DNA from 2 places in the Amycolatopsis sp. FBCC-B4732 genome. Region 2 is predicted to be linked to the other one. Evidence: predicted binding sites of a transcription regulator. Region 2 holds the regulator's gene; the other holds the start of a gene.
The links. The regulator HspR, encoded in region 2, represses chaperone genes until heat shock. The targets are predictions, from matches to a motif close to ANNTTGAGTNNNNNNNACTCAANNT.
Positions count from the first base shown of each region.

Region 1: lon (endopeptidase La) is a predicted target of HspR. The motif match lies at 11,081-11,105, and genes of this name have one in related genera.

Region 1 covers NZ_CP095376.1:7,570,985-7,586,489, reverse strand. The annotation lists gene MUY14_RS33725 (class I SAM-dependent methyltransferase) at 1-355, opposite strand, end outside; gene MUY14_RS33720 (YrdB family protein) at 553-921, shown strand; gene MUY14_RS33715 (LLM class F420-dependent oxidoreductase) at 979-1,854, opposite strand; gene MUY14_RS33710 (YncE family protein) at 1,895-2,863, opposite strand; gene htpX (zinc metalloprotease HtpX) at 2,996-3,856, shown strand; gene rfbA (glucose-1-phosphate thymidylyltransferase RfbA) at 3,853-4,734, opposite strand; gene MUY14_RS33695 (sialidase family protein) at 4,810-5,946, opposite strand; gene MUY14_RS33690 (hypothetical protein) at 6,145-6,807, shown strand; gene MUY14_RS33685 (YajQ family cyclic di-GMP-binding protein) at 6,844-7,335, opposite strand; tRNA gene MUY14_RS33680 (tRNA-Tyr) at 7,465-7,547, shown strand; gene MUY14_RS33675 (class I SAM-dependent methyltransferase) at 7,781-8,593, shown strand; gene lon (endopeptidase La) at 8,664-11,066, opposite strand; gene MUY14_RS33665 (SAM-dependent methyltransferase) at 11,332-12,186, opposite strand; gene MUY14_RS33660 (GNAT family N-acetyltransferase) at 12,257-13,195, opposite strand; gene MUY14_RS33655 (bifunctional diguanylate cyclase/phosphodiesterase) at 13,433-15,505, shown strand, end outside.
Region 2 covers NZ_CP095376.1:8,379,123-8,394,627, reverse strand. The annotation lists gene MUY14_RS37760 (globin domain-containing protein) at 1-623, shown strand, start outside; gene MUY14_RS37755 (dienelactone hydrolase family protein) at 643-1,359, shown strand; gene MUY14_RS37750 (lytic polysaccharide monooxygenase) at 1,505-2,263, shown strand; gene MUY14_RS37745 (DUF305 domain-containing protein) at 2,260-2,799, shown strand; gene MUY14_RS37740 (ATP-binding cassette domain-containing protein) at 3,088-4,659, shown strand; gene MUY14_RS37735 (heat shock protein transcriptional repressor HspR) at 4,710-5,135, opposite strand; gene dnaJ (molecular chaperone DnaJ) at 5,141-6,313, opposite strand; gene grpE (nucleotide exchange factor GrpE) at 6,350-7,057, opposite strand; gene dnaK (molecular chaperone DnaK) at 7,054-8,922, opposite strand; gene MUY14_RS37715 (alpha/beta hydrolase) at 9,069-10,541, opposite strand; gene MUY14_RS37710 (hypothetical protein) at 10,610-10,843, opposite strand; gene MUY14_RS37705 (DUF4097 family beta strand repeat-containing protein) at 10,873-11,643, opposite strand; gene MUY14_RS37700 (YbhB/YbcL family Raf kinase inhibitor-like protein) at 11,817-12,350, shown strand; gene MUY14_RS37695 (GNAT family N-acetyltransferase) at 12,393-12,827, opposite strand; gene MUY14_RS37690 (TetR/AcrR family transcriptional regulator) at 12,849-13,409, opposite strand; gene MUY14_RS37685 (multidrug efflux SMR transporter) at 13,406-13,735, opposite strand; gene MUY14_RS37680 ((Fe-S)-binding protein) at 13,890-15,505, shown strand, end outside.

The DNA.
Region 1 (15,505 bases), 810 kb from region 2:
CGTGCCCGACGACGTGCTTGAGCAGGTAGCCGTCGTTGCTCGCGACCTCGACGACGAAGGATTTCTCGCCGAGCCCGAGCCGCTCGACGGAGCTGTCGACGAAGCGCTTCGCGTGCTCGACCCACGACGTCGAGAACGACGAGAAGTACGCGTACTCGGTGAAGGTGTCGCCGGGGTCGATCAGCGGCGGGATCTGGGCGAGCCAGCAGTCGGTGCACACCTTCAGGTGGAGCGGGAAGGTGGCTTCCGCCTCGTCGAGCTGTTCGGCGGTCAAGAATCGCTCACACGGGGGAGTGGCCCCGAGGTCCACCACGCTGGCCGTGTTTGTCGAACCGCAGAGTCGACATGTGGTCATCTACCAGGCTCCTTGGCTCGCGGTCGCGATGTGCGCTTAACACGTCGAGCAGGGGCGGACCGTCGTTACAGCGACGCGTGGCAGCCTGGTGGACCGATTCGGAACCGCAACCTGGAGCGGCAAACTGTGGCGGAGATCACCGAGAGTACCCGTCCGGACCCGTAACGTCCACTGTGGACCGGTCCTAGGCTGGCCGGATGAGTTCGGAGACGGGGCCCCGCCTGAGCGGCGTCGTGGGCGTGGTGCTGACGGTCCGCTTCCTCACCGAGCTGGCCCTCCTGGGCGGCTTGGCCCTGGCCGGGACCCAGCTCGGCACGGGCGTGGCGCTGGCGATCGTCGACGCCGTCCTGCTCCCGCTGGTGGCCGCGGCGATCTGGGGGCTGTTCATCGCCCCGCGAGCCCGCCCACGGCTCCCGGAGCCGGCCCGCTTCCTGGTCGAGTTCGCCCTGTTCGCGGTGATCGGCGTGGTCCTCGTGCTGGTGGGGTGGCCGGTGAGCGGGATCGTCCTGGCGGTGGTCGGCATCGGCGTCGCGGCGCTGACCCGGGTCGTCGCCGAAGACGGCTGAAGCCCTCCGCGCCGGAATGGCGCAGAGGGCTCCGGCAAATTGCCGAGCGGGAATTGCTCAGCCGATTTTCTCCGCGGCCGGGATCACCTCGGTGCCGAACTTCTCCAGCACCGCCGGGTCGTGGACGTGCGGGACCATGCCCAGGGCCACGTCGATGCCCAGCCCGTGCAGGCGCTCCAGCTCGGTCAGCAGCTCGCCGGACTTCGAGCCGTCCTCGCCGATGTCGAGGATGTGGTAGACGGTCTTGGTGATCGAGTCGTAGTCGCGGCCCTCGTTTTCGCAGTGCTGCTTGAGGACGTCGAGCTTGTGCTCCAGCTCCGGGCTGTTGAACAGGTTGCACTGGTCGGCGTACTTCGCGACCAGCCGCAGCGTCTTCTTCTCGCCGCCGCCGCCGATCATGATCGGGGGGCGCGGGTCGGAGAGGGCCTGCGGGACGTTCAACAGCCTCGTCGCGTCGAAGTGCTTGCTCTTGAACGGCTCGTCGCCGTCCGCCCACATCTGCAGCACGTACTGGAGGTTCTCCTCCAGCAGCTCGAAGCGTTCCGCGACCGGCGGGAACGGGAAGCCGAGGCCGCGGGACTCGTCCTCGTTCCAGCCCGCGCCGATGCCGAGGATCGCGCGGCCGCCCGACAGGACGTCGAGCGTCGTGATCGCCTTGGCCAGCAGGCCCGGGTGGCGGTAGAGGACGCCGGTGACGACGGTCAGCAGCTTGGCGCGCTCGGTGTGCGCCGCGATGAAGCCGAGGGTCGTGTACGCCTCGAGCATGTCGTTTTCGACGGGGCCGACCCCGCCGATCTGGAAGAAGTGGTCCATCACGGCGATGGAGTCGAAGCCCGCGTTGTCGGCGGTGCGGACGACGGCGGCCAGTTCGGCGCCCAGCGCGGACGCCCCGTTCGGCCAGGTGAAGTCGGGGATCTGCAGTCCGAGTTTCATGCTTCCCGACCGTATACCTGGAGTTGCCCCAGCTGGGGGCTCAGAAATCGCGGACGATCGAAACCCGCCCGTTCAGGGGATCGGTGACCCACACCGCGCGCGTGCGCTGGTCGACCGCGACGTCGCCGGGGTTGACGCCCAGCGACAGCTCGCCGGTCAGTGTGCCGCTCGCGCCGTCGACGCGGCTGAGGCCGTTCTGGCCGCCGTTGGTGTACACCGTGTTCGTGCCCTGGTGCACTGCCAGCGCCGAGGATTCGCTGCGCAGCAACACGGTCTTGCGCTCGGTGTGCGTTGCGGCGTCCACAATGGACATGTGGTGGATGCCGGAGTTGGCGACGTACACCGTGCCGCTCGCCGCGTGCACCGCGACGGCCGTCGGGCGCGCGCCGACCGGCACGCTCGCCACGAACTTCCCGCTGTCGATGGAAAACACCTCGACCGAGTCCGTCGCGGTGCTGGCGCAGTAGGCCAGCTTGCGGCCGGGGTCGACGGCGATGCCGGCGAGGCTCGGCTTCGGGCCCGGCACCAGCGCCGCCAGCGTGCAGCTGACGCCGTCGAGCACCGCGAGCGAGCCGGTGCCGCCGCTGGCCGCGTAGACGCGGTCGGCCTGCTCGTCCACCGCCAGCGCGGACGCACCCGTCCCCGCGCCGATCACGCTCACCAGGTCGTGCGTGCGGGCGTCGAGCACCACCACGGTGCCCGCCGGCGGGTTCGCGACGTAGATCCGGCCGGCCTTGGCGTCCACGGCGACGTCACCCGGCTCGCCGCCGACGTGGACCCGCGCGACCACCGCGGCGCTCGCCGGGTCGATGACGGACACGGCCCCGGCCTCGGGATCCGCGACGTAGGCGAGCCCCGTGACGGGATTCACCGCCACCCCGGCCGGCGACCCGCCGACGTCGATCGACCGGACCTCCTCCGCGCGCGCCACCCCGGGCAGGACCAGGGCCCCGGCACCCGCGGTGACCAGGGCGAACAGGGTCCGTCGGCCCAGCTGGCGACCTCGCATCGACGCCTCCGCTCTTGATCGACTCGCCCCTCGAGCGTAACTCGCGCGATGCTCACGTGAAGGAACTTCGCGTCCCCCGATCGCGTTGTTTCCAGTGGGTAACCCACTTCCAGAGCGGACGGAGGCGAGCGCGTGCACGGGCACCAGAACGGACTCAAGACGGCGTTGCTGCTCGGCCTGCTGTCGGCGATCATCATCGCGATCAGCGGGCTCTTCGGCCGCGGCGCCCTGGTCATCGGCCTGCTCATCGCGCTCGGGATGAACGCGTTCGCCTACTTCAACTCGGACAAGATGGCGTTGCGCGCGATGCGGGCGCGGCCGGTGTCCGAGGTCGAGCAGCCGGCGATGTACCGGATCGTGCGCGAGCTCGCGCACGTCGCCCGCCAGCCGATGCCGCAGCTCTACCTGAGCCCGACCGTCGCGCCGAACGCGTTCGCGACCGGCCGCAGCCCGCGCCACGCGGCCGTCTGCTGCACCACCGGCATCCTCGACCTGCTCGACGAGCGCGAGCTGCGGGCCGTGCTCGGGCACGAGCTGTCCCACGTCTACAACCGCGACATCCTGATCTCGTGCGTCGCCGGCGCGCTGGCCAGCGTGATCAGCGTGCTCGCGAACATCGCGCTGTTCTTCGGCGGCAACAACCGCGACGGCAGCCCGCTGGTCAGCCTGATGCTGATCTTCGTCGGCCCCATCGCGGCCGCCGTCATCCGGATGGGCGTCAGCCGGTCGCGGGAGTATCAGGCCGACGCGTCCGGCGCGGAACTCACCGGCGACCCGCTGGGCCTGGCCTCGGCGCTGCGGAAGCTCGACGCGGGCACGCGGGCGCGGCCGCTGGTGGCCGAGCCGCAGCTGGTGTCGCAGTCGCACCTGATGATCGCGAACCCGTTCCGCCCCGGCGAGGGCCTGAGCAAGCTGTTCTCGACCCACCCGCCGATCGCCGACCGGATCCGGCGGCTCGAGGAGATGGCGCGCCGCGGGCCGGGCGGGCTCTAGGCCGACGCTCCCGCCGCGACGGCGACCGCCTTCACGTAGTCGCCGTAGCCGGACTTCGCGAGCTTCGCGCCCAGCGCGTAGCACTCGTCGGCGTCGATGAAGCCCATCCGCAGCGCGATCTCCTCCAGGCACGCGATGCGCACGCCGGTCCGGTGTTCCAGCACCTGCACGAACTGGCCGGCTTCGAGCAGCGAGTCGTGCGTGCCGGTGTCGAGCCAGGCGAACCCGCGGCTGAGCTCGACCAGCGTCGCCCGGTCCTGCCGCAGGTAGGTCAGGTTGACGTCGGTGATCTCCAGCTCGCCGCGCTTCGACGGCTTGAGCGAGCGCGCGATGTCGACGACGTCGTTTTCGTAGAAGTACAGCCCGGTGATCGCCTTGTTCGAGCGCGGCTTCGCGGGCTTTTCTTCGATCGTGCGCAGTTTCCCGTCCGGGCCGACCTCGCCGACGCCGTAGCGCTCGGGGTCCTTCACCGGGTAGCCGAACAGGACGCAGCCGTCGAGCTCGCGCACGGCCTGCTGCAGGCGGCTGGAGAAGCCCTGCCCGTAGAAGATGTTGTCGCCGAGCACGAGCGCCACGTCGTCGCCGCCGATGAAGTCCGCGCCGATCACGAACGCCTCGGCCAGCCCGTTCGGGCTGGGCTGCTCGGCGTAGGAGAACGAGACGCCGAACTGGTCGCCGCTGCCCAGCAGCCGGCGGAACATCGGCAGGTCGGTGGGGGTGGAGATGATCAGGATCTCGCGGATCCCGGCCAGCATCAGCACCGAGATCGGGTAGTAGACCATCGGCTTGTCGTAGACCGGCAGCAGCTGCTTCGACACCGCCTGGGTGATCGGGTGCAGGCGGGTCCCGCTGCCTCCGGCCAGCACGATGCCCTTCATGAACTGCCTCCCTCTCCTCGGCCACGACTGGGTCCCCACCCTACGGGCTGGGCCGGACCGGCCGATCGAGAAGCGCTAGAAGGCCGGTCCTTTGCCGAAGTAGGCCTTGCAGCCCAGGTTGTACTCGGTGGCGACCTCCAGCACGTTCCGGCCGTCGTCGACCGGCAGCAGCGTCGAGGAGTAGTTGGGGCAGAAGTTGTTGTAGATACCGGTGATGTGCACGGGGGCGGGCAGCTCGTACCAGTGACCGCTGCCGAAGTCGTCGTTCGCCAGCAGGACCTGGCCGTTGTTCGGCTGCGGCTGGCCCTTGGCGTTGGTGTAGATCTGCCCGACCATGACGATCCGCACACCGTTCGGGCCGCCGGGGAACAGCGTGATCGTCTGCGCGTGCTGGAAGTAGTTGCCGTTGGCGGTGTTCACCCGGGTGCCCGGGTCGGTGGGGCTGCCCCAGTTGGCGCCGTCGGCCGAGATCTTGAAGTACGGGTCGCAGTAGCGGTCGCGGTAGTTGCAGATCTCGTAGGCGAAGTAGAAGCGGCCGTCGGGCAGCCGCCGGATGATCGGCATGCCGGGCCGGACGCGGTCCGGCGGGATCGCCAGGGTGAGCTGCTTGGTGCCCCAGGTCACGCCGTCGGTCGAAGCGACCCGGTTGAGCACCTGCGCGTACTTCGGCGCCTGCGTCTCGTCGGCGTAGTGCAGCCAGAGCGTGCCGCCGGCGTCGACGGTGAACTCGGGCTCCCAGATGCCGTCGATGTTGTGCGACCGCGCGGCTTCGGACAGGAAGCTCCACGCCCGGCCGCCGTCCTTGCTGGCCCAGATCCGGATCCCGACGCGGCGCTGCGGCCCGGCGTCCTGCCGGTAGGACGCGGCCCACAGCAGCGTGCCGGCGCGGAGCTTGCCGACGCGTTGCGGCAGCTCGTAGACGGTGCCGCAGCACATGCCGTAGCGGCCGTCGGGGTCGTGGATCTCGCCGATCTCGTGGAAGGACTCGCCCTCGTCGGTGCTCTCCAGCACCGGGGTGAACTTGCCGCCGGCGTCTTCGCTGGTCAGCGTGGCGATGATGCGCCCGCGGCCGATGACGGAGTGGTCGAGCCGGATGAGCCGGGCGTAGGAGCCGTAGCCGGGCACGAGCTGACGGCGCTCGGCGGCGCTCGCGGGGGTGAGCAGCGTCGCGATGAGCGTCAGCGGCAGCACGAAGACGAGAAAGCGGCGCATCCGGACCCTCTCCACGCGGTGATCGCGCGATTACAACACGCTGATCGGGTCCGCCGTGGACAGTCACACGGCTCATTAGCGCGTTCGGGGGGTTTGCTGTGCGCCATCGGGTGACCGAGTCGCGGCCCGTGACGGTAACGCGGAGGTGGGGGCCGTCGAAAGTTCACGGGGGGCCGGTGGTGGCCCCGAGGGGGAACGATGAAACTACGGCTGTTCGGCGTGCTCGTCCTGGTCCTGGCGGCGGGGTGCACGCCCGGTGTCGGCTACGGGACGATCGAGGAGGCGTCGTCCGGCGGCTCCGTGCAGATGCCGACGTCGACCGCGCCCCCGGCACCTCGTGAAGTGCCGGCGGAGACGCACACGGGCAAGGGCAGCGGCGAGTTCGAGACCAGCTGGCCGGCCGACCAGATGGGCTTCTTCACGTTCGACTGCCCGAAGTGCTCGTCGAACGTGATCATCGACTCGGACGGCGGCGAGCACGGCCTGGTCAACGCGATCGGCGCGTACAAGGGCACGACGTGGCTGAACACGTACGAGGGCCGGCCGACGAAGCGGGTGACGGTGCACGCGAACGCCGCGTGGACGGCGACGATCTCCGATTTCCGCAGCCTGCCGTCGGCGGTGGCGGGGCAGGAGTCGAAGGGCAAGGGCGAGGCCGTGTTGCGCCTGCCGGCCGGGGTGTCGAAGGTGCGGTTCACGGCCAAGACGCGGGGGAACATCGCGCTGTGGATCAACGCGGGGGAGTTCCGCGACCTGCTGCTGAACCAGATCGGTGACGTGCAGGTGGAGCGGGATGTGCGGGGGCCGGGGTACCTGAAGGTGTCGGGGTACGAGGCGAGCTGGACGCTGACGCCGTCCTGAGCGGGCACCCGGTGACGCCGGGTGCCCGCGGTGACGTCAGCGGTAGTTCGTGAACTGCAGCGCGATCTCGAAGTCCTTGCCCTTCAGCAACGCGATCACGTCCTGCAGCTGGTCTTTCTTCTTACCCGAAACCCGCAGCTGGTCGCCCTGGATCTGGGCCTGGACGCCCTTCGGGCCTTCGTCGCGGATGAACTTCGCGATCTGCTTCGCCTTGTCCGAAGCGATGCCCTGGAGGATCTTGCCGCCGATCTTGTAGATCTTGCCCGAGAGGGCCGGCTCGTCCGCTTCGAACGCCTTCAGGGAGATGCTGCGCTTGATCAGCTTCTCCTTGAAGACCTCGACCGCGGCCAGGGCGCGCTCCTCGGTCTCGGACTCGATCGCGATCGCCTCCTCGCCGGACCAGTTGATCGTCGTGCCCGTGCCGCGGAAGTCGAACCGCGTTCCGAGCTCCTTGCTCGCCTGGTTGAGCGCGTTGTCCACCTCCTGGCGGTCGACCTTGCTCACGACGTCGAAAGAGGGATCCGCCACGTGTCCTCACACCTCGTACTCGCTTGTCAGGGGCCACCCAGCCTAGCCCCCACCGGGCCACGGGTATCCCGGTTGACCCCCGTCCGGATCCGTTGGGTAAGCTTCTCCCCGGCCGGTTCGCCCGGCCTTGGCGGGTTACCCGAGTGGCCAAAGGGGACTGGCTGTAAACCAGTTGGCTTACGCCTACGGGGGTTCGAATCCCTCACCCGCCACCCCATGACGACGACCCCGTGACCGCTCGGTCACGGGTTCGTCTGCTATGCCGCGATTGTGCGAATTGCCGAAGAATACCGAGTCCGCGCGATTCGGCGGGCATTCTGCCGCGCAACGGGTGAAGATTCGTTCCCCCTTTCGCTCGCATTTCGAAATACTTCCGTGAATCGGTAACGGCGCCCGTGACCCGCCCGACCACCGCAGGGGGCAGGGGTCGACAATGGAGGTGCACATGCCGGTACCCGGGATGCTCGAACGCCCGACGCGCGAGCAGCTCGTGCGGGTCCAGTACGCCGATGCCCGGCTCGTCGACGACTACGCCGACGGCTACTCCGGGCCGGGGCCGACCGCGCGGTACCACCGGTCCCGGCTGCACGCCGTGGACCGGGTGCTCGAAAGGCGGTGCGGTGGCGCGCTGCTCGACGTCGGGTGCGGGCCGGGGATGATGGTGCGGCACCTGCTCGACGGGCGGCCGGGGGACTTCGCCGTCACCGGGTGCGACCGGTCCGCCGCCATGGTCGACGCGGCCCGGGAACGGGCCGGGAAAGAAGCGGAATTCGCCGTCGGCGACATCGGGGAAATGCCGTTCGCGGACGGCGCTTTCGACATCGCGCTCGCCATGGGCGTGCTCGAATACGTGGACATCGGGCCGGCGTTGCACGAAATCGCGCGGGTGGTCCGGCCCGGCGGGCTCGCCGTCGTCACCATGCTCAACCCGCGCAGTCCCTACCGGCTCGTCGAATGGGGGCTGTACTGGCCGGCGCGCCGCGTGCTCGGCGGGCTCGAAGAAGCCTTCCACTTCCCGCGCCGGCACGGGGCGCGGCGCACCGGCATCAAGGCTTACGCGCCGCGGCGGCTGCGCCACGAGCTGTGGCGCGCCGGGCTGCAACCCGAGGACACGCTGTACTACGACGTGACCGCGCTGGTGCCGCCGCTCGACCGCCTCGTGCGGCGTCCGCCTGACCGTCCGGAGAGGACGGTCGGCCGCGGCGCCGCCGCCGGACGGCTCGGCACCGGGTACCTGATCGCCGCCCGGCGGCTCTGACCGCACGCGAACGGCCGGTTTCCCCGGGGGAAGGGGAAACCGGCCGTTCGTCGGGTGGCGGCGCTCGGGGTTACGCCGCCTGGGGAACCGGCGCGGACGCCGGGGTCAGTGCGAGGTCGAGGACCTCGCGGACGTTCGCCACCGCGTGGACGTCCAGCTGGGACAGCACCTCGGCCGGGACGTCGTCGAGGTCCGGCTCGTTGCGCTGCGGGATGATCACCGTCTTCATCCCCGCCCGGTGCGCGGCCAGCAGCTTCTGCTTGACGCCGCCGATCGGGAGCACCCGGCCGGTCAGCGACACCTCACCGGTCATCGCCACGTCGGCGCGGACCACACGGCCCGAGAGCAGCGACGCCAGCGCCGTCGTCATCGTGACGCCCGCCGACGGCCCGTCCTTCGGGACCGCGCCCGCCGGGACGTGCACGTGGATGCCGCGCTTCTTCAGGTCGCCCACCGGCAGCTCCAGCTCCGCGCCGTGCGAACGAAGGTAGGACAGCGCGATCTGCACCGACTCCTTCATCACGTCGCCGAGCTGGCCGGTCAGCTGCAGCCCGGACGCGCCGGACTCCTCGTCGGCCAGCGACGCCTCGATGTAGAGGACGTCACCGCCGGCGCCGGTCACCGCCAGGCCGGTCGCCACGCCCGGGGTCGCCGTGCGCTGGGTCGAGGCCGGCAGCGACGACTCCGGGATGTGCCGCGGACGGCCGAGGTAGGTGTCCAGATCGGGCGCGTCCACCGTCAGCGGCAGCGAAACCTCGTCCAGCGCGACCTTGGTCGTGATCTTCCGCAGCACCTTCGCGATGGTCCGGTTCGCGTTGCGCACGCCCGCCTCGCGGGTGTACTCGGTGGCGATCCGGCTGAACGCGGCATCGGTCAGCACCACGTCGGCGGTGCCCAGGCCGGCGCGCTCCAGCTCGCGGGGGAGCAGGTGGTCGCGGGCGATGGTGACCTTCTCGTGCTCGGTGTAGCCGTCCAGCGTGACGAGCTCCATGCGGTCCAGCAGCGGGCCGGGGATGGTCTCGAGCGCGTTGGCCGTCGCCAGGAACACGACGTCGGACAGGTCCAGCTCGACCTCGAGGTAGTGGTCGCGGAACGTGTGGTTCTGCTCCGGGTCCAGCACTTCGAGCAGCGCCGCGGTCGGGTCGCCGCGGTAGTCGGCGCCCACCTTGTCGATCTCGTCGAGCAGCACGACCGGGTTCATCGAGCCGGCTTCCTTGATGGCGCGGACGATCCGGCCGGGCAGCGCGCCGACGTACGTGCGGCGGTGCCCGCGGATCTCCGCCTCGTCGCGGATGCCGCCCAGCGCGACGCGGACGAACTTGCGGCCCATGGCCTTCGCGACGGACTCACCCAGCGACGTCTTGCCGACCCCGGGAGGGCCCGCGAGGGCGAGCACCGCGCCGGAACGCCGTCCGCCGACCGGGGCGAGGCCCGATTCCGCGCGGCGCTTGCGCACGGCCAAGTACTCGATGATGCGTTCCTTGACGTCGTCGAGACCGGCGTGGTCGGCGTCGAGCACCGCCCGCGCGGCCGCGATGTCGTAGACGTCCTCGGTGCGCTCGGTCCAGGGCAGCTCCAGGACGGTGTCCAGCCAGGTGCGGATCCAGCCGCCTTCGGGGGACTGCTCGGACGTGCGGTCCAGCTTGTCCACTTCGGCCAGCGCGGCCTTCTTGACGGCGTCCGGCAGCTCAGCGCCTTCGACGCGGGCGCGGTAGTCCGTCTCGTCAGCGGTGCCGTCGAGCTCGCCGAGCTCCTTGCGGATCGCTTCGAGCTGGCGGCGCAGCAGGAATTCCTTCTGCTGCTTCTCCATGCCCTCGGCGACGTCCTTGCGGATCGTGTCGGTGACCTCGAGCTCGGCCAGGTGCTCCTTGCTCCACTCGAGCGCCTTCTCCAGGCGTGCGCTGACGTCGAGCGTGGTCAGCAGCTCGAGCTTCTGGTCGGTGTCGAGGTACGGCGCGTTGCCGGACAGGTCGGCGATCGCGGAGCCGTCTTCGACCTGCTGGACGGCGTCGATCAGCTGCCAGCCGCCGCGCTGCTGGAGGATCGAGATGACGACGGCCTTGTACTCGGCCGCGAGCGGCGCGGTCCGGTCGTTCGTGGTTTCGGGGGCGTCCTCGGCGTGCACCCAGCGGGCGGCGCCGGGGCCGTCGGCGATCCGGCCGACGAGCGCGCGGGACGTGCCGCGCAGCAGCACGGCGGCCTTGCCACCGGGCACGCGGCCGATGCGCTCGACCGTGGCGACGGTGCCGAACTCGGCGTACTCGCCGTGGACGCGCGGGACGATGAGGACCTCGGCCTTGGTGGCGCCGGTCGACCGGATGCCGGGGAAGGAAGCCTGGCTCGGGGTGTTCGCCTGGGCGGACTCCACCGCGGCCCGCGTCTCGGTGTCGGTGAGGTCGAGCGGGACGACCATGCCCGGCAGCACGACGTCGTCATCGAGCGGGAGCACGGGCAGGAGGCGGGTGTCGGACATGTGCACTCCTCGGTTAGTTGAGTCTGCCTAGCTCAACTCTCCGATGGGTGTGTTTGTTTCCGATGGTGCGTTCGCCCACAGCGATCAGGGAAAGTGCAGGTCAGGGGGTTGGTCGGGCCGCCAACCCGGCAACGCCGTGATCTCCGGCGACGGCAGCGGCTGGTCGTCGAATTCAGGGCACGAGCTCGACCGCCGGACGCGGCCACGCCGGCTCGGCCCAGTCGATCAGCGAGTACCGCGGCGGGGCGATCGGCGCGGCTGCAGGTCAGGCGCCCGGTCGGGCCGCGATGCCGCACCAAGCGAACGGACGCGCTTCCGCCTCCAGCGCGTTCAGCTTCCGGTCCGGCCGCCAGTCCGGCAGGTGCACGATGCCCGGCTCGAGCAGCGGCCAGTCGCCGAACAGCGGCTCGATCTCGTCGCGGTCGCGCAGCCACACCGGGTTGCTCGTCTTGCGGTACTGCTCGACGAACCAGCGCAGCCCGTCCAGGTGCGGGCCTGTGCCGTCGCCCTCGCTCATCTGGGAAATCGCCAGCCAGCTGCCCGGCGCGAGCTTGTCGCGGTACGCCGCCAGGATGCCTTCGGGGTCGTCGTCCGGGCCGACGAAGTGCAGCACCGCCATCATCATCAGGCAGACCGGCTGCGAAAAGTCGATGAGCCGCTTCGTCTCCTCGGCGCGCAGGACGGCCTTCGCGTCCCGCATGTCCGCCTGGACGATGCCGGCCCAGTCGGTCGCGGCCTCCTCTTCGAGGATCAGCGTCGCGTGCGCGACCGCGACCGGCTCGTAGTCGACGTACACCACCTTCGCGTCGTGCTCGTCGGGCAGCTCGGCCTCGACGACCTCGTGCACGTTGCCCGCCGTCGGGACGCCGGAGCCGAGGTCGATGAACTGGCGGATCCCCGCGCGCAGGGCCGCCCGGACCGCGCGGTTCATGAACTCGCGGTTCTGCTTCGAGCCCGGGCGCACCAGCGGCCACTGCTGCTCCATGCGCCTGCCGAACTCGCGGTCCACGGCCCAGTTCTGGGTGCCGCCCAGGTACCAGTCGTAGATCCGGGCCGCGGACGGCTTCTCGGTGTCGACGCCCTCGGGCGCTCTCGGCGCCGAATCCCGCTGGTCGCTCACTCCCGGCTCCCCTCGCTCCTCGCGGGACCAGCCTATAAGGACCGGCCGGCCGGGGTAAGCCGCCAGTCGTTCAGCGAACGGCCGGCCGGCGCTGCCAGTACGTCCACAGCGGTCGGTAGCCCTGCGCGTACCAGAACGGCGTCGACAGCGGGTTCGCCGCCGCGTGGTGCAGGAGGACGACGTCGGCGCCTTCTTCGTCCAGGACGTGGTGGGCGTGCGTGGCCAGCGCGGTGCCGACACCGGACGACCGCGCCGTCTCCGCGACGGCCAGCGAAGAGAGGTAGCCGACGCGGGACGCTTTGACGCGGTCGCTGATCCAGCCGGTCTCGCCGGGGTGCTGGACGTTGACCATGCCGAGCGGACGGCCGTACAGCTCGGCGATCCACAGCGGCGGCTCCGGCCGGGCCAGCTGCTCGGCCAGGTCCTTGGCCATGATGTCCTCGATGCCCTTGCGGAAGTTGACCGTGCCGTACTGCGCGTCGAAGGTGTGCAGCTCCAAGCCCAGCTCGACGGCGGTTTCGAGGTCGCCGGGCTCGGCGCGGCGGATCTTGACGCCGGGCGTGCCGCGCGGGCCGGCCGGGATCATCCGGTCCGCCGGGCGGACCGCGACCACCCGCAGCGGGGCGAACCCGTGGTGCAGCATTTCCCGCGTGCCGGCGGCGTCCCGGCTCGCGCGCGGCACGATCGCCGCGGTCTCGGTGTCGCCGCGCTCGGCGACCGCGCGCAGATGTTCATCCCATCGGGTGAGGAGGGCGTCGAGGGCGGCCGCCGGCTGCGGGCCGGCGAGCTGGAGGTCGAGCCGGTGCTCGGTCAGCGCCCGCCACGGCGCGTTCGGCGCGTCCTGGTCGACCTGGATGCGCGAGGCGAGGCCGGAAGCGGCCGAGCCGGCGGTCGCGACCTCCAGCACCACCGCGCTTTCGGCCGCTTCGAAGGGAGAGGAACCGGGGAGCAGGGGATCCACCGCCGCGAGCCGGGCCGCGTGTTCGGTGGCTATCACGTCGCTGTGCATGGGTTCATTGAAGCGCTACCCGGGACGTCGTGCGCAGAGGACCGACCCCTGGTTCGCCACCCGATGTTTCACCCCTTGGTCCACGCAGGTCAGCGCGTTCGAGGCATTGTTAACCCTGGGGTGATCTCCTACTGTCTCGAAAGGGACACGGGTACGCCCTACGGGGTACGGTATGGCCCTTGTCCACACCCGAAGTCACGGATCAACACCGGTGGACAAGCTGGGAGGGAAGGTCGGATGCCGGACACCAACGCCCACGGCGACGCCGTCGCGCAGGCGCAGCCCGGGCCGGGAGCCGCTTCCGGGACACCACCCCAACCCGCCGCCTCCGCCGAAGCCCGCACGGACGAACGCCGCTTCCGCGTGTACACCTTCGCGGTGCTGAGCCTCGGGCTCGTCGCCGCGTTCGCCGTCGGCTCGTGGCAACCGTTCCACTGGGACAGCAAGCTGCTCTGGATCGGGCCGGTCCTCGCGGTCGCGTTCCTGCTCGCCGAACAGCTCGGCATCAACGTCGACGTCCGCAGCGGCATCTCGTGGACCATCTCCTTCACCGAGATCCCGCTCGTCATCGGGTTCTTCGTCGCGCCGTTCGAAGTCGTGCTGGCCGCGCACCTGGTCGCCGGCATCGGCACGCTGCTCGCGCGGAAGGTCTCCGGCCGCGTCCTCTACAACGCGGGCGCGTTCCTGCTCGAGATCACCGGCGCGTTCGCCGTCGCCGGACTGGTCAAGTACGCCGTCGGCGCGGGTGGCGGCGACAAGTTCCCGTGGGTGGCCGCGCTGGCGGGCACCCTGACCGCGCCGCTGGTGAGCACGCTGCTCGCGCTGGCCGCGGTCCGCGTGCTGCGGCGCCGGATGCGGGTCAGCACCGCCGTCCGGCTGACCGCGCGGATCCTGGTCGTCGGGTTCGTCAACGCGTCCGTCGGCCTCTCCGGCTACCTCGTCATTTCGAACACGCCCAAGGCGTGGCCGCTGGTGCTCGCCGTCTTCCTCGGCCTGACCGCGTTGTACTGGGCCTATTCGGACCTGCTGCGGGAGCAGCGGGACATGGAAGCGCTCTCCGACGTCAGCCTGATGGTCGCCCGTTCGGGCCAGCTGGCCGCGGCCCGCCCGGCCGGCCGCGCCGACGAGCTCGTCGGCGGCGTCGACGTCCGCGAGTGGGCGACGATCGCCGAGCGCATCAAGGACCAGCTCGCCGCGGGCCGCGTCGTGCTCCGGCTGCGGCTCGAGGCGAAGGACCCGCTGCGGGTCGTCGTCGCGGGCGACGACCTGCCGCCCGCCGACCCCGCCGCCGACGACCCGCTGCTGCGGCTGCCCGGCGCGCACGTCCGGCACTTCCGGATCACCGAGGCCAACCCCGACGTCCGCGCGGCGCTGCTCGACCGCGGCGCGCAGGAGGCGCTCGTCGTCCCGCTGCGCAGCGCGAACCAGCTGCTCGGCGTCGTCGAGGCGCACGACCGGCTCTCGCGCTGGCGCGGGTTCGGCAAGTACGACGTCCAGCTGCTCGGCACGATGGCCAGCCACCTCGCGACGTCGCTGGACAACCGGCGGCTGCTGGCGACGCTGCGCCACGACGCCTACCACGACCCGCTCACCGGGCACCTCAACCGGCTGGGCTTCCGGCAGGTGGCGAAGGAACCGCTGCGGGACTACGCGCACGCCGTGGTGCTGCGCATCGACCTCGACGTCTTCTCCACGGTCAGCGACGCGCTCGGCTACGCGTGGGCCGACCGGATGGTCATCGCCGCCGCCCGCCGCATCCGCGACGCGCTCGGCCCCGACGTCCCGCTCGCCCGGCTGGAAGGCGCGTCCTTCGCGGCCCTGCTCGTCGGCTGCCCGCCGGAGGAGGCCCACGACGCCGCGGAACGGCTGCGCGAAGGGCTTTCCGCGCCGTACCCGGTGGACCGGCTCTCGGTCGAGGCGAACGCGATGATCGGCTACGCGACGACGACCCCCGAGGAGTCGGGCGACGTCGTCGACATCGAAGGCCTGCTGCAGCGCGCCGACGTCGCCGTTCGCGCCACGAAGGGCGGCGAAGAGGTCCGCGGCTACGTGCCGAGCATGGGCCAGATCTTCCTGCGCCGCTTCCAGATGGTCACGCAGTTCCGGCAGTCACTCGAGGACGGCCAGGTCAGCGTCCACTACCAGCCGAAGATCACCCTGCCGAACCGGCAGGTGGCCGGCGTCGAGGCGCTCGTCCGCTGGGTGCACCCGGAGTTCGGCAGGCTCGGCCCGGACGAGTTCGTCCCGGCCATCGAGGCGGCCGGCCTGATCGGCGTGCTGACGTCGTTCGTGCTCGGCGAGGCGCTCAAG
Region 2 (15,505 bases):
GGCTGCTGCCGTACCGCGCCGGCGGGTACGTCAGCGTCGAAGTGCCGCAGCGGCCCCGGTTCTGGCGGTACCTGTCCCCGGCGAACGCGCCGCGCGGCGACGGGCAGCTCACGTTCCACGTGCGCGCGGTGCCCGGCGGCTGGGTCAGCGGCAGCATCGTCAACCACACCCGGCCGGGTGACGTCTGGCGCCTCGGGCCGTCGATGGGCGCGCTCGACGTGCGGCCGACCACCACCAAGCGGCGCCTGCTGCTGATCGGCGGCGGCACCGGCATCACGCCGCTGATGGCGATCATCGACGACCTCGCGCGCTGGAAGCGTAATCCGCCGGTACACCTGTTCTTCGGCGGCCGAAGACCGGAAGATTTGTACGCATTGGACGATTTGCGCCGGCTGGCCGCGACGTCCAAATGGCTGACGGTCACGCCGGTCACCGAGGAAGGCGCGGTGGCCGGCGGCGACCGCGGCACGCTCGCGCACGCCGTGACGCAGCGGGGCTCGTGGAAGAACCACGACGTCCTCGTTTCCGGTTCGCCGCCGATGATCCAATCCACCATCGCGAAGCTGCTCGCCAAGGGGATCGACCTGGAACGGATTTCGTACGACCCGTTCACCCTGGATTGAACGCGCTATCGTCGCCGATATGGAGATGACGATTCCGGTTTCGGACGGCACCATCGGCGGCTACCTGGCGGAACCCGCCGGCGAAGGGCCGCACCCCGGTGTGGTGCTCGTCCACGACGCTTTCGGGCTGAGCCAGGACACGAAGAACATCACCGACCGCTTCGCCGCCGAGGGCTTCTTGGCGCTCAGCCCGGACCTGTACTCGCGCGGGGGCATGCGCCGCTGCGTGCGCCGGGTGTTTTCGGACATGTTCGCCAACCGGGGGCGCAGCTTCGACGACATCGAGGCGTCCCGCGCGCTGCTCGCCGCCCGCCCGGACTGCACGGGCCGGATCGGCATCGCCGGCTTCTGCATGGGCGGCGGCTTCGCCCTCGTCGCGGCGGCCCGCGGGTTCGAGGCGTCGGCGCCGTACTACGGGCAGCTACCGAAGAACCTGTCGGTGCTCGACGACGCCTGCCCGGTCGTCGCCAGCTTCGGCAAGAAGGACTTCTCGCTGCGCGGCGCGGCGGCGAAGCTCGAGACGGCGCTCACCGAGCGCGAGATCCCGCACGACGTCAAGGAGTACCCGGGCGCGAGCCACGGGTTCGCGAACAAGATCGACGTCGCCCTGCCGCTGAACCTGCTGCTCAAGGTGATCGGGTTCACCTACCACCACGAAGCGTCGGAAGACGCCTGGCGCCGAGTGACGTCTTTCTTCGGCGAACACCTGCAGCAGCCGTCCCGACCTTCGCACTGAGCCGAGCGGAGCAGCGAAATCGTCGAACGGCGGTAGTTCGTTGACCGTTGTGCCCGAATCGACTTATGGTCTAGACCACATCTTCCCCGGATGTGCTCGTTCGTCCTCCCTCCGGAACAGAGCTGTTCCCCCTCGAGGAGCCGAAATGACCTGGAAACGAAAGCTCTTCGCGGCCGCGGCCGGTGCCCTGCTGGCGCCGGTGCTGGTCGTCGTCCTCCCCGCGGCCACCGCGAGTGCCCACGGGTACATCTCCGACCCGCCCAGCCGGCAGGCCAACTGCGCGGCCGGGAAGGTCTCGAACTGCGGCGAGATCGTCTACGAACCGCAGAGCGTCGAAGGCCCGAAGGGGCTGCGCAGCTGCAACGGCGGGCTGTCCCAGTTCGCCCAGCTGAACGACGAATCGAAGGCGTGGCCCGCGAAGTCCGTCGGCAGCACGGTGACGTTCAACTGGGTGTTCACCGCCCGCCACTCGACGACGAACTACGAGTACTACGTCGGCAACACGCGCGTCGCGGTCTTCAACGGCAACAACCAGCAGCCGCCGCCGACGCTGTCGCACACGGTGAACCTGGCCGGGTACTCGGGCCGGATCAAGGTGCTGGCCATCTGGAACATCTCGGACACGGCCAACGCGTTCTACAGCTGCGTCGACCTGCAGGTCGGCGGCGGGGGCACCACTCCGCCGCCCACCACCACGCCGCCCCCGACCACGACCCCGCCGCCCACCACGACCCCGCCCCCGACGACGACCCCGCCGTCGACCGGCACCTGGTCGGCGGGCACGGCGTACAAGGCGGGCGACGTCGTGACGTACAACGGCGCGAGCTACCGCTGCCTCCAGCCGCACACGGCGATCGCGGGCTGGGAGCCGCCGAACACCCCGGCCCTCTGGCAGCGCCAGTGAGGCTGGTCCTGGCCGTCGTCGCGCTGCTGCTGACCGGATGCAGCAGCGGCGCGACGCCGGCCGCCCCGTCCCACAACGCGGCCGACGTGATGTTCCTGCAGATGCTGATCCCGCAGAACGAGCAGGGGATCGAGATCGCCCACCTCGCCGCGGGCCGCGCGGTTCCGGCCCCGCTGAAGGAACTGGCGGCGGCGATCGAGGTGACGCAGCGGACCGAGGTCGACCAGGTGAAGGGCTGGCTCCGAGCCTGGAACGAGCCCGAGACGATGGACGCGAACCCCCAAGCCCACGCGGGCCACGGCGGCATGAAGATGACGGCCCCGGACCTGGTGGGAGCGCTGAAGTCGGCGCCGGACCAGGAGTTCACCCGCAAGTTCCTCGACGTGCTGACCGGCCAGCAGCAAGGCGCGGTGGAGCTGGCCCAGTCGGAGAACGGAACTTCCGGCGGCGTGAACGCCGAGGCCCGCGACCTGGCCCGCCGGGTGATCGAGTCGCGGACGGCAGAGGTGAAGCAGCTGCTGAACTTCAAGGCTTGACCGCGACACGAAGCCGCGGGCACCCGGGAGGGGCTGCCCGCGGCTGCCGCGCGCCGGTCGGCCGCTCCCGCGCTCGCGCGGGCCGGCCCTCGCCGTCCGGTCGGTTATTCGCTTGGCCGTCCCCCTCCGCGCGGGTTAGCCTCGCGATCATGTACTCCTGTCCCGTCTTCATGAGGTTGCGGAACCGCCGCTGACGGCGGTGCACCCCCTTTTCTGCCCGCCGTTCCGGTCCTTGCCGGGCGGCCGCTTCCGCGCTGCCCGGCTCCCTCCTGAGCCGCGGAGCCACCCTTGTCTTCCCCTCTTTCCTCCCAGCCCGTCCACCTGCGCGCGGAAGGCGTCGGCGTCACGCTCGGCTCGCGCCGGGTGCTGCACGACGTCAGCGTCACCGTTTCCGCCCGGTCGCGGCTGGCCGTCGTCGGCGAGAACGGGCGTGGCAAAACCACGTTGCTGCACGTCCTCGCCGGCCTTCGCGCGCCCGATCACGGGGTCGTGCACCGGACCGGCACCGTCGGGATCGCGCGGCAGGCGCTGCCGTTCCGGTCCGGCGAGACCGTCGGGACGCTGACCACCGCGGCGTTGCGGGACGTCCACGCCGCCCTGAGCGCCCTCGATACCGCCACTGAAGATCTCGCGAAGTCGGCCGAAGGCGCCGAAGATCGCTACGCTGTCGCGCTCGACGCGGCCACGCGCCTCGACGCGTGGGACGCCGAGCGCCGCGTCGACGTCGCGCTCGAAGCGCTCGACGCCTGTGCCGACCGCGGCCGGGCGCTGAGCACGCTTTCGGTGGGGCAGCGCTACCGCGTGCGGCTGGCCTGCCTGCTCGGCGCGCGGTACGACTTCCTGCTGCTCGACGAGCCCGGCAACCACCTCGACGCCGCCGGCCTCGCGTTCCTCACCGCCCGCCTGCGCGGGCACGACGGCGGGGTCGCGCTGGTCAGCCACGACCGGGCGCTGCTGGCCGACGTCGCGACCGAGTTCCTCGACCTCAGCCCCAGCCAGGACGGCCGTCCGCGCCGGTACGCCGGGGGTTACGACGCCTGGCGGGACGGGCGCCGCCGCGACCGGGAGCGGTGGGTGCAGGACCACGAGGAGCAGCAGGACGCCCATCGGCAGCTCACCGCCGCGGTGGCGCAGGCCCGCGACCGGCTCAGCACCGGCTGGCGCCCGGACAAGGGCACCGGACGGCACCAGCGGCAGAGCCGCGCGCCCGGCGTCGTCCAGGCCCTCAACCGGGAACGGGCCGCGCTCGAAGCGCACCGCGTCACCGTGCCCGAACCGCCGTTGTCGTTGCGGTGGCCGGATCTCGGCTCCGGCGCTCAGGCGCTCGTCCGCCTGGACGACGTCGGCGTCGCCGGACGGCTCACCGGCCCGGTGACGCTGTCACTCGACCGCGGCGACCGGCTGCTGGTCACCGGCGAGAACGGTGCGGGCAAGTCGACGCTGCTGTCCGCGCTCGCCGGAAAGCTCACGCCGACAACGGGTTCGGTCCGGCACCTGGCCCGCGCGAAAGTGGCCCTGATCGGCCAGGAAGTCCCGGCGTGGCCTGAAGAGCTCACCGCTCGCGCGCTGTTCGAGCGAGCGGGCGTCCCGGTTTCGGCGATGGGACTGCTCGACGCCGAAGCGCTGCGCACCCCGGTCGGGCGGATGTCGCAGGGTCAGCAACGCCGGCTCGACCTCGCCCTGCGGCTGGCCGGACGGCCGGACGTGCTCGTCTTCGACGAGCCGACCAACCACCTGTCGGCGGTGCTCGTCGAGGAGCTGACCGAGGCCTTGCTGAAGACCCCGGCCGCGGTGGTCGTCGCGACGCACGACCGCCGGATGCTGGCCGACCTCGCGGCCTGGCCGCGGCTGGAGCTCTGACGCACGAAGGCCTCCCCGGTCACCCGGGGAGGCCTTCGCGGTTCACGTGCTCAGCGGCGCTTGGGACGCCAGACCACCATGGCGGTCTGCTGGTTGAGCGGCACGAGGTCCCGGCGGTAGGACGCGTGCGCGGCCGCCGCGGCCTGTTCGCCGGCCACGTACGCCGCGGCCAGTTCCTCGGTCAGCTCGGTGATCCGGGCCCGCAGCGCGTCGACCTGGTTCTCCAGCTCGATGATGCGCTTGATGCCGGCCAGGTTGACGCCGTCCTCCTGCGACAGGCGCTGGACCTCGCGCAGCAGCGCGATGTCCCGCATCGAGTAGCGCCGCCCGCCACCGGAGGTGCGGCCCGGTGACACCAGGCCCTGCCGGTCGTAGGTGCGCAACGTCTGCGCGTGCATCCCGGCGAGCTGGGCCGCCACCGAGATGACGAACACCGGGGTCTCTTCGTCGCCTTCCTGCGGGATCCCGCCGAACATCCCACTCACCTGCCTTCGAGCAGCTCAGTGATCTCGGGCCGGGGGTCGTGCCCGGCCATCGACTCGGCGTACGCCTGCAGTGCTTCGCGCGCCTTGTCGTCCAGTTTGGCGGGAATCGCCGCCTGGAGGGTGACGAGCAGGTCACCTTGCGCACCGTCGCGCTTGGCGATGCCCTTGCCGCGCACGCGCAGCACCCGGCCGCTCGCGGTGCCCGGCGGCACCTTGAGCGAGACCTTGCCTTCGAGCGTCGGCACCGTGATCGTGGTGCCGAGCACCAGTTCGGTGAAGTCGACCGGCACGGTGACCGTCAGGTCGAGCGCCTTGCGCCCGAACAGCTTGTGCGGAGCCACGTGCACCCGGACGTACAGGTCGCCCGCCTGCGCGCCGCCCCGGCCCGGCTCGCCCTGACCGGCCAGCCGGATCCGCTGGTCGTCGTCGACGCCCGGCGGGATCCGGACGGTCAGCGTGCGGGTCCGCGTGCTGACGCCTTCGCCGCCGCACTCGGGGCACGGGTCGTCGATGATCGTCCCGCGGCCGCGGCAGTCGCGGCACGGCTCCGAGAACGCGAAGGCACCCTGGCTGCGGCTGACCAGCCCCGAACCGGAACAGGTCGGGCAGGTCCGCGGCGACGTGCCCGGCTTCGCACCGTTGCCGCTGCACGTCGAACAGGTCGCCGGGCTCGACAGCCGCAGCGGCAGGGTCGCGCCCTTGACCGCCTCGGTGAAGTCGATCCGGACGTCCGTCTCGACGTCGGCACCGCGCTGCGGCCGGTTCGCCGTCGCGCCCGCCGGCCCGCGGCCGCGGCCGAACAGCCCGCCGAGGATGTCCCCGAGGCCGCCGAAGCCACCCTGCTGGTTGGCGCCGGCCTGGCCGAAGATGTCCCCGACGTCGAAGCTGCCGGTGCCGCCGCCACCGCCGGGGAAGTTGAACCCGCCCCCGCTGCCGAACAGCCGCCGCGCTTCGTCGTACTCCTTGCGCTTGCTCGCGTCGGAGAGCACGCCGTACGCCTCGGAGACCGCCTTGAACTTCTGCTCCGCGTCGGCGTTGCCGGCGTTCGCGTCCGGGTGGTTCTCCTTAGCCAGCTTCCGGTAGGCCTTCTTGATCTCGTCCGAGGTGGCGTCGGAAGAGACGCCCAGTTCACGGTAGAAGTCCTTACCGATCCATTCCCGTGCACTCATCGGGCGTCTCCTCCTCCCACTTGAACCGGATACGTCTTACTGCTGCTGTTCATCGACTCCGCCGCCGAGTGGCAGCTCGCCACCGACGGGCGGGTCCACCGGGGCCGCGCCGGGCTCGTGGTCGGTCACGCCGACCAGCGCCGCCCGCAGTACGCGGTCCCCGAAGCGGTAACCGCGGCGCATGACCACGGTGACCGTCGGGCCCGCCACGTCCGGCGAGGTGTTGTGCTGCACGGCTTCGTGCACGCTCGGGTCGAAGGGCTCGCCCTCGTTGCCGAACGACTCGAGCCCCGCGCGCTGCAGGCCGCTGATCAGCTTGTCGCCGACCGCCTTGAACGCGCCGGTGAGGTCACCGTGCTGCTCGGCCCGCTCGAGGTCGTCGAGCAGCGGCAGCAGGTCGTTCACCACGGTCGCCTTCGCGCCGAGGACGACCGCCTCGCGGTCGCGCTCGACCCGCTTGCGGTAGTTGGCGTACTCCGCCTGCAGGCGCTGGAGGTCGGCGGTGCGCTCGGACAGCTCCTTCTCCACGTCGGAGACCACCGACACCGAGTCGTCCACAATGGACTCGCCGAGCGAGGGACCCGCGTGTTCCACGGGCGCCTCGTCCGGCTCCGGCGCGGCGTGGGCCGGACCGGGCGGGCGGACCTGCCCGGTCTGGGGGTCCACCCGACGCCGATCCCGCACGACCACCGGCTCCTCGGGGCCTCGGCCCTGGCTCTCGGATTCGTCGTAGCTGTGGGTCACTTCTTCTCGTCCTCTTCGACGATCTCGGCGTCCACCACGTCATCGGCCTTGGCCTGGCCGCCGGCCGCACCGGCGTCCCCGGCCGCGCCGGAGGCACCGGCCGCACCGGCCGCCGCGTCGGCGTTCGCGTTGGCGTACAGGGCGGTGCCCAGCTCCTGCGAAGCGGTGTTCAGCTTCTCGATCGCCTCGCGGATCTTGGTCGAGTCCGTGCCCTTAAGGGCTTCGTTGGCCTCGTCGATCGCGGACTTGACCTTGCCCTTGAGTTCCTCGGGCAGCTTGTCGTCGTTGTCCTTGAGGAACTTTTCGGTCTGGTAGACCAGCGTCTCGGCCTGGTTGCGGGTCTCGGCCTCTTCGCGGCGGGTCTTGTCTTCCTCGGCGTGCGCCTCGGCGTCCTTGACCATGCGCTCGATGTCGTCCTTCGGCAGCGCGGAGCCACCGGTGATCGTCATCGACTGCTCCTTGTTCGTGCCGAGGTCCTTGGCCAGGACGTGCACGATGCCGTTCGCGTCGATGTCGAAGGTGACCTCGATCTGCGGCACGCCACGCGGGGCGGGCGGGAGACCGGTCAGCTCGAACATGCCGAGCTTCTTGTTGTGCGCGGCGATCTCGCGCTCACCCTGGAACACCTGGATCTGCACCGACGGCTGGTTGTCGTCCGCGGTGGAGAAGATCTCCGAGCGCTTGGTCGGGATCGTGGTGTTGCGCTCGATGAGCTTGGTGAACACGCCACCCTTGGTCTCGATGCCCAGCGACAGCGGGGTCACGTCCAGCAGCAGGACGTCCTTGACCTCACCCTTGAGCACACCGGCCTGCAGCGCCGCGCCGACCGCGACGACCTCGTCCGGGTTCACGCCCTTGTTCGGCTCGCGGCCGCCGGTCAGCTCCTTGACCAGCTCGGACACGGCCGGCATGCGGGTGGAACCACCGACGAGCACGACGTGGTCGATGTCGCCGACGGCGATGCCCGCGTCCCGGATGACGTTGTTGAACGGGTTCCGGGTGCGCTCGAGCAGGTCCGAGGTGATCTTCTGGAACTCGGCGCGCGACAGCGTCTCGTCGAGGAACAGCGGGTTCTTGTCCGCGTCCACGGTGATGTAGGGCAGGTTGATGCTGGCCGAGTTCGAGCTGGACAGCTCGATCTTCGCCTTCTCCGACGCCTCGCGGATGCGCTGCAGCGCCATCTTGTCCTTGGTCAGGTCGATGCCGTTCGTGGCCTTGAACTTGTCGACCAGCCACTTGACGATGCGCTCGTCCCAGTCGTCGCCACCGAGGTGGTTGTCACCGGAGGTCGCGCGGACCTCGACGACACCCTCGCCGATCTCCAGCAGCGAGACGTCGAACGTGCCGCCACCGAGGTCGAAGACCAGGATGGTCTGTTCCTTCTCGCCCTTGTCCAGGCCGTACGCCAGCGCGGCAGCGGTCGGCTCGTTGACGATGCGGAGCACGTTCAGGCCGGCGATCTGCCCGGCTTCCTTGGTGGCCTGCCGCTGCGCGTCCTCGAAGTACGCCGGGACGGTGATCACCGCGTCGGTGATGGTCTCGCCCAGGTACGCCTCGGCGTCGCGCTTGAGCTTCATCAGCACCCGGGCGCTGATCTCCTGCGACGTGTAGTTCTTGCCGTCGATCTCGGTCTTCCAGTCGGTGCCGATGTGCCGCTTCACGGACCGGATCGTCCGGTCGACGTTCGTCACGGCCTGGTTCTTCGCCGGCTGACCGGTCAGCACTTCGCCGTTCTTGGCGAAGGCGACGATCGAGGGGGTGGTCCGGGAACCTTCAGAGTTGGCGATGACCGTCGGCTCGCCGCCCTCAAGGACGGCGACGACCGAGTTGGTCGTGCCGAGGTCGATGCCGACCGCTCGCGCCATGGTGCTTTCCTCCTGTGTAAGCCTGCTATGTTCGTGACCTGCACGTTCGTCCCCGCCTTGAGCGGGTACGTGGCAAGTTTAGTCTGGTCTTCGCGGGCCCCGTCAAGCCGGACTTGAGTCGAGTGCGCTCAACCTTCGTACCCAGCCTAACGAGCCGGTGCCGGTTCTTGTTCCCGGGTTCGGCCGCAGAGTCGGTGAGAACCGGGTGTGAGCCCGCTCACCAGGTACTCCACCTCGACCACGCGGGCGCAGGCCGAGTTGAACAGGCCCGTGTGACCGTCGTCGGTGCGGGTGAGCAGGGCCGAGCCGTCGATGCTCGCCGCCAGGCCGCGGGCCCAGGACAGCGGCGTGGCCGGGTCGTGGGCGCCGCCGACCACCAGGATGGGCGGGGCGCCGTGCACCGGGTGGGGCTGCGGCGGGTTCTTCGCCGGGACCGGCCAGCCGGTGCAGCCGCTCGTGAAGTCCCAGTATTCGGAGTACCGCCAGCTGTGCGGGGCCACGACGCGGAGCAACCCGGCCATCGCGGCCATGTCCACCGGCCCGGTGAACGGCGACGGGAAGTCGTGGCAGCCGATCGCCCGGTAAGCCCCGTAGATCGGGGAAAGGAACTGGTTCCGCTCGGTCAGCCCCTTGGCGTCGGGGAACTCCCCGCCGGCGGCGGCCAGCGCCTTGCCCAGCGCCGGCCATTCGTCCCGGAGGTAGAGGTGGTTGTAGACACCGGCCGAGATTTCGTCGGCCGTCGCCGAGCGGCCCAGGTCGCTCGCCCACACCGCGCCGTGCGCCGCACGGGCCACGACGTCGTCGTAGAACTGGAGGACGTCACGTCCCCGCAAGTCGCACTCGGCCGAACCGCGGCACCAGTCCGCGAACCGGACCAGCGCGTCTTCGGTCGCCGCGGCTTCCTCGAGGATCGCCTGGCGCAACGGCCGGGCGTGGTCGACGGCGCCGTCGAGCACCATCGTGCGCACCCGGCCGGGGTGCTTCGACGCGTAGACCGCGCCCAGTTCGGTGCCGTAGGACAGGCCCAGCCACGAGATCTTCGACTCGCCCAGTGCGGCGCGGATCGTCTCGATGTCCTCGGCCGCGCTCTGCGTGTCCGCGTTCGCGAGCAGCGGCCCGGTGCGGGCCAGGCAGTCTTCGCCCGCCTCGCGGTTGTGCGCCACCAGCGCGTCGAACGCCGGCCGGGACGCCGGGAACCGGTCGAGCGCCGGCTCCCACAACGTCGGCCCGCACGTGATGCGCGGTGTGCTGAACCAGTCTCCGCGCGGATCGAAGCCCACGACGTCGAACCGCTGCCGCAGCCGGGCGAGCTCCGGCGAGGCGAGCCCGCCGAACTGCACGAACCCGACGCCGGAACCGCCCGGCCCGCCCGGGTTCACCAGCAGCGAGCCGATCCGGTGGACCGGGTCCAGCGCGGGCAGCCGGGCCAGCGCGAGCCGCGCCGTCCCCAGCTCCGGTCTCGCGCGGTCGATCGGGACGTCGACCGCCGCGCACTCCGCCGCCGGCTCCTGCTGGGTGGCGCACGGCCGCCAAGACAGGCCCGAAGCTTCGGCGACGGACGGCACCGCCGCCATGACCACGACCGCCGCGGCGACCGCGGCGAACCGGCGCAGATCCATGCTGGAATCCCTCCCCCTGCACGCCGTCCTTCGGCGCACCCCATTCCTAACAGCGACCCCCGACAGGATCAGGAGCGGCGCGAGGTCCAGGAAGAGAAGAAGAAATCGGAGTTTCCTTGCCGCACAACGACTTCCGCGGGCGTACCCACCCAGGAAGTCACTCGATAGTGGGAATCCGCGGTGACCGGCACCCCCTGCGCCGGAGTCACCGCGGACCCACCACGCGCGAAGCCGACGACCCCGAACATCGCCACCGCGCCCAGCAGCGCGGCAGCCAGCACGCGCCGTTCGATCTTGCCCATCGGAAAAAGTCCCCCGTAGTAAGGAAAAGTCAGGCCGCGCGGACCGTGACGCTGCCGCTGTCGGTCGTGAGGTCGAGCGTGTGCGGCGCGGAGCCGTCGGTCGGCACGTCGATGTCGCGGTGCCCGCTGTCGCTGTCGCCGACGACGCGGTACGGCCCACCCGGCACGGTGACGTCGACGCTCCCGCTGTCGGCCTTCACCTTCACGTTGTTCGCCTGGTCGAGCGAAAACTCGACGCTGCCGCTTTCGGACGTCACGTCGACCGGGCCGCGCACGCCCTTGCCCTCGATGCTGCCGGAACTGGCGTGCACCTGGACCTCACCGACGTGTTCCAGGTCGATCCCGCCGCTTTCCAGCCGCAGCTTCACCAGCCCCGGTACGTCTTCGACCTTGGCGTGCCCCGAATCGGCCTGAACGTCCACACTGGCCACCCCGCGGACGTCCAGCCCGCCGGAGTCCAGCTTTCCGCTGACCGGCACGCCTTCCGGCACGACGACCTCGAAGTCGACCGAGCAGTTGTTCCCGCAGTCGGTGAGCACGAGCTGGTCGCCGTCGACGCGGTAGAACGTGTCGCCCGGCTTGCTCCGCCAGTGGTAGTTGACCGACTGGTGCACGGTGGACGGCCCCGAACCGGTGCGGATCTTCACGGATCCCGAGTCGCCTTCCAGCTTCACGCTGCGGATCGTCTCCGAGAGCGTCTTGCTGTTCTCGAAATCCGATCCCCAGCCCCAGCCGAACGCGGTCGCCAGCCCCACGCCGATCAGGACGATGCCACCCAGAGCCAAGAGCGGGCGCGCCATGGTCGTGATCCCCTCAGTGTTGTTTCCCCTGCGTGAGGAACGTTATGGCCGGGGCGGGATCGAGTACATGGGGGTAACCCCCCGAATGACCCTGAGATCCGTCCCTGACACGCGGGGGCCGTCCCGGGGGCCTAACCTGGCGCAAGACTCCAGTTCCGTGATCAGGAGGATCCATGCCGCAAGCACCCGGCCCGTACGAATCCCTGCCCGACGTGCCGTCGTTCACCCTCACGAGCACCGACGTCGCCGACGGTGAAACCCTGGCCACGCCCCACTTGTCCGGCATCTTCGGCGCCGGCGGCGAGGACCGTTCGCCGCAGCTGGCGTGGGAGGGCTTCCCGGCCGAGACGAAGAGCTTCGCGATCACCTGCTACGACCCGGACGCCCCCACCGGCAGCGGTTTCTGGCACTGGGCCGTGTTCAACGTCCCGGCTTCGGTGACGGAGCTGGCCTCCGGCGCGGGCGACGGCTCCGGCCTCCCCGAAGGCGCGGTGACGCTGAAGGGCGACGGCGGGGTCAAGCAGTTCCTCGGCGCCGCGCCCCCGCCCGGGCACGGCCCGCACCGGTACTACTTCGCCGTGCACGCGCTGGACGTCGACAAACTCGAGGTGCCGGAGGACGCGACACCGGCATTCCTGGGCTTTAACATGTTCGGCCACACGCTGGCGCGCGCCGTGCTCACGCCGGTGTACGAGAACAAGGGCTGAGTTCCACGGTCTGATCCGGCGCCGGGGAAGACCGGCGCCGGATCAGCGCAGGGCTTCCTGGTTGACGCCTTCGCGTTCCAGGTAACGGCCCTTGGTGTGCTCGCCGAAGCCGAACTGGCGGTACAGCCCGTGCGCGTCGGCGGTGTGCAGCATCCAGCGGAACCCGGCGCCGGGCCCGTTGTCGATCATCTCCCGGACGAGCTCCTTGCCGAGCCCGGTGCCGCGCGCGGAGTCGACGACGAACACGTCGGCCAGGTACGCCGACCCGACGCCGTCGGAGAAGGCGCGCGCGAAGCCGACCTGCTCGCCGCCGCGGTAGGCGGCGACGATCCGCCACGAGCCGGCGACGGCGGCCTCGACCTGCGCGCGCGTGCGCCAGCGGCCCCAGTAGGCCTCGGTGGAGAGGAACTTCCACACCACGTCGAGGTCCAGCCGCGCCCGGTCGTCGTCCAGCTCGTACTCACCGAAGATCCGCATGATCCGAAACTAAGACCGGCGTCAACGTGGTTTCAGCAGGTAGTCCACGACGGGACGCAGCTCGTCCGCGGACGGCGGCTCGTCGTCGATGAGCCCCTGGATCAGCAGCCCGTCGATGCCCGCGAGGAACACCCGGAACGCCACTTCGTCGTCGTGGCGGACCATCGACGTCAGCACGTCGAGCCAGCGCCGGGCGGCCGGGCGCAGCTCCGGCTTCCGCGCGGCCAGGAGGTACAGCTCGTACTCGGCCATCGTGCGCCCGCGCCGCGGCCCCAGCGCCTCGGCCAGCAGGCCCGCGACCTCCTCGGCGCCCCGCGAACCGCGTGACCGGGCCCGGTCGATCATCCAGTAGACCTCGGTCGCCATGTCGCGGGCGCACGAGATGAGGGTCGCGATCAGCAGGTCGTCGAGCGAGGTGAAGTGGTAGGTCGTGGACGTCGTCGGCACGCCGGCCTCGGCCGCGACGGTCCGGTGGGTCACGCCCGCGACGCCGTCGCGCTCGATGATCCGCAGCGTGGCCGCGATGATCGCCGCGCGCCGCTTGTCCCCCCGCGCCTTGCGGCCGTCGACCTGCAGTTTCACGTCGATGCACTCCCGAGTTCGATCAGCACCACACCGCCGATGACCAGCGCCAGCCCGGCGACCATGGTCGCGTTGACGGTCTCCTTGAGGAACACGACGCCGACGATCGCGACCAGCGCGACGCCCGCCGCGGCCCAGATCGCGTAGGCGACGCCGATCGGCAGCCCCAGCTTGAGGACGTACGACAGGGCGACGAACGCGATGGCGTACCCGATCACCACGACGATCGACGGCCCGAGCTTCGAGAAGCCCTCGGAGAGCTTCAGCGAGACCGTCGCGGAGACCTCGGCGGCGATCGCCAAAGCGAGGAGGAGGTACGCACCCATAGGGTGAAAACTACCTGAACGATCGTCCCAAAACAAAGAGCGACGTACACCACATCGGTGGGACTTAGGCCCACTCAACGGGTTACTCATCAGTAAGGAAGGTTAGTCTCCCGGCACCACCACAGTTTTGAACCGGACGAAAGGCACCCGAACGATGGGCGCTCTGCAACTGACGCTCGGCGGGATCTCGGTCCTGCTCGGCGTCGTCGCCTGGGGAATGTTCGCCGCGACGATCGCGCGCTTCGTGCGCATCATCCGTCTCGGGCAGCCCGACTCGACGCGCAACGGCCCCTTCGCGGGCCGCATGAAGACGCTGATCAAGGAGTTCGCCGCGCACACGCGGATGAACCGCAAGCGCAGCGTCGGGCCGGCGCACTGGCTCGTGATGTGGGGCTTCCTGCTCGGCTCACTGGCGCTGTTCGAGGCGTACGGCGAGGTCTTCGTGCCCACCTGGGGCTGGCCGATCCTCGACGACTTCCCGCCGTTCCAGCTGCTCATGGAGCTGCTCGGGGTCGGGACGATCGTCGGCATCCTGGTGCTGATGGCGATCCGCCAGCGCAACCACCCGCGCCGCGCCGACCGCCAGTCGCGCTTCCAGGGCTCCAACTTCAAGTGGGCCTACTTCATCGAGGCCGTCGTCCTGATCGAGGGCATCGGCATCATCGGCGTCCGCGCCGCGAAGGCCGCGCTCGGCGCGCACGAGACGCCGACCTGGGCCGCCTTCGTCTCGAACCCGATCGGCGAACTGCTGCCGGCCAGCCCGAACCTGGTCACGGTGTTCGCGTTCGTCAAGCTGATGAGCGCCACGGTCTGGCTGATCGTGGTCGCGCGGACGATGACCATGGGCATCGCCTGGCACCGCTTCAGCGCGTTCTTCAACATCTACTTCAAGCGCGAGGCCGACGGCGGTGTCGCACTCGGCGCGCTCAAGCCGATGATGAGCGGCGGCAAGGTCCTCGACCTCGAGGAAGCCGACCCGGACGAGGACACCTTCGGCGTCGGCAAGATCGAGGACTTCAGCTGGAAGGGCTGGCTGGACTTCTCGACGTGCACCGAGTGCGGCCGCTGCCAGGAGCAGTGCCCCGCGTGGAACACCGGCAAGCCGCTGTCGCCGAAGCTGCTGATCACTCAGCTGCGTGACCACGCCTACGCGAAGGCGCCGTACCTGATGGCCGGCGGCAAGCGCGACATGGCGGGCGACGAGGTCGGGTTGTCCGGTGACAACATGTACGCCGGGATCGACGTCCTCGCGATCGCCGAGTCGCAGAAGGCCCTGATCGGCGACGACGGCGGCGTCATCGACCCCGACGTCCTCTGGTCCTGCACCAGCTGCGGCGCGTGCGTCGAGCAGTGCCCGGTCGACATCGAGCACGTCGACCACATCGTCGACATGCGCCGCTACCAGGTCATGATCGAGTCGTCGTTCCCCAGCGAGCTGAACGGCATGTTCAAGAACCTGGAGAACAAGGGCAACCCGTGGGGCCAGAACGCCAAGGACCGGCTGGCCTGGACCGAGGACCTGGACTTCGAGGTGCCGGTGTTCGACGGCGACATGGGCGACGCGGAGTACCTGTTCTGGGTCGGCTGCGCCGGCGCGTTCGAGGACCGCGCGAAGAAGACGACGCGGGCGGTCGCCGAGCTGCTGCACATGGCCGACGTCAAGTACAAGGTGCTGGGCTCGGAGGAGTCGTGCACCGGCGACCCGGCCCGCCGCGCGGGCAACGAGTTCCTGTTCCAGATGCTGGCGCAGCAGAACGTCGAGGTCCTGAA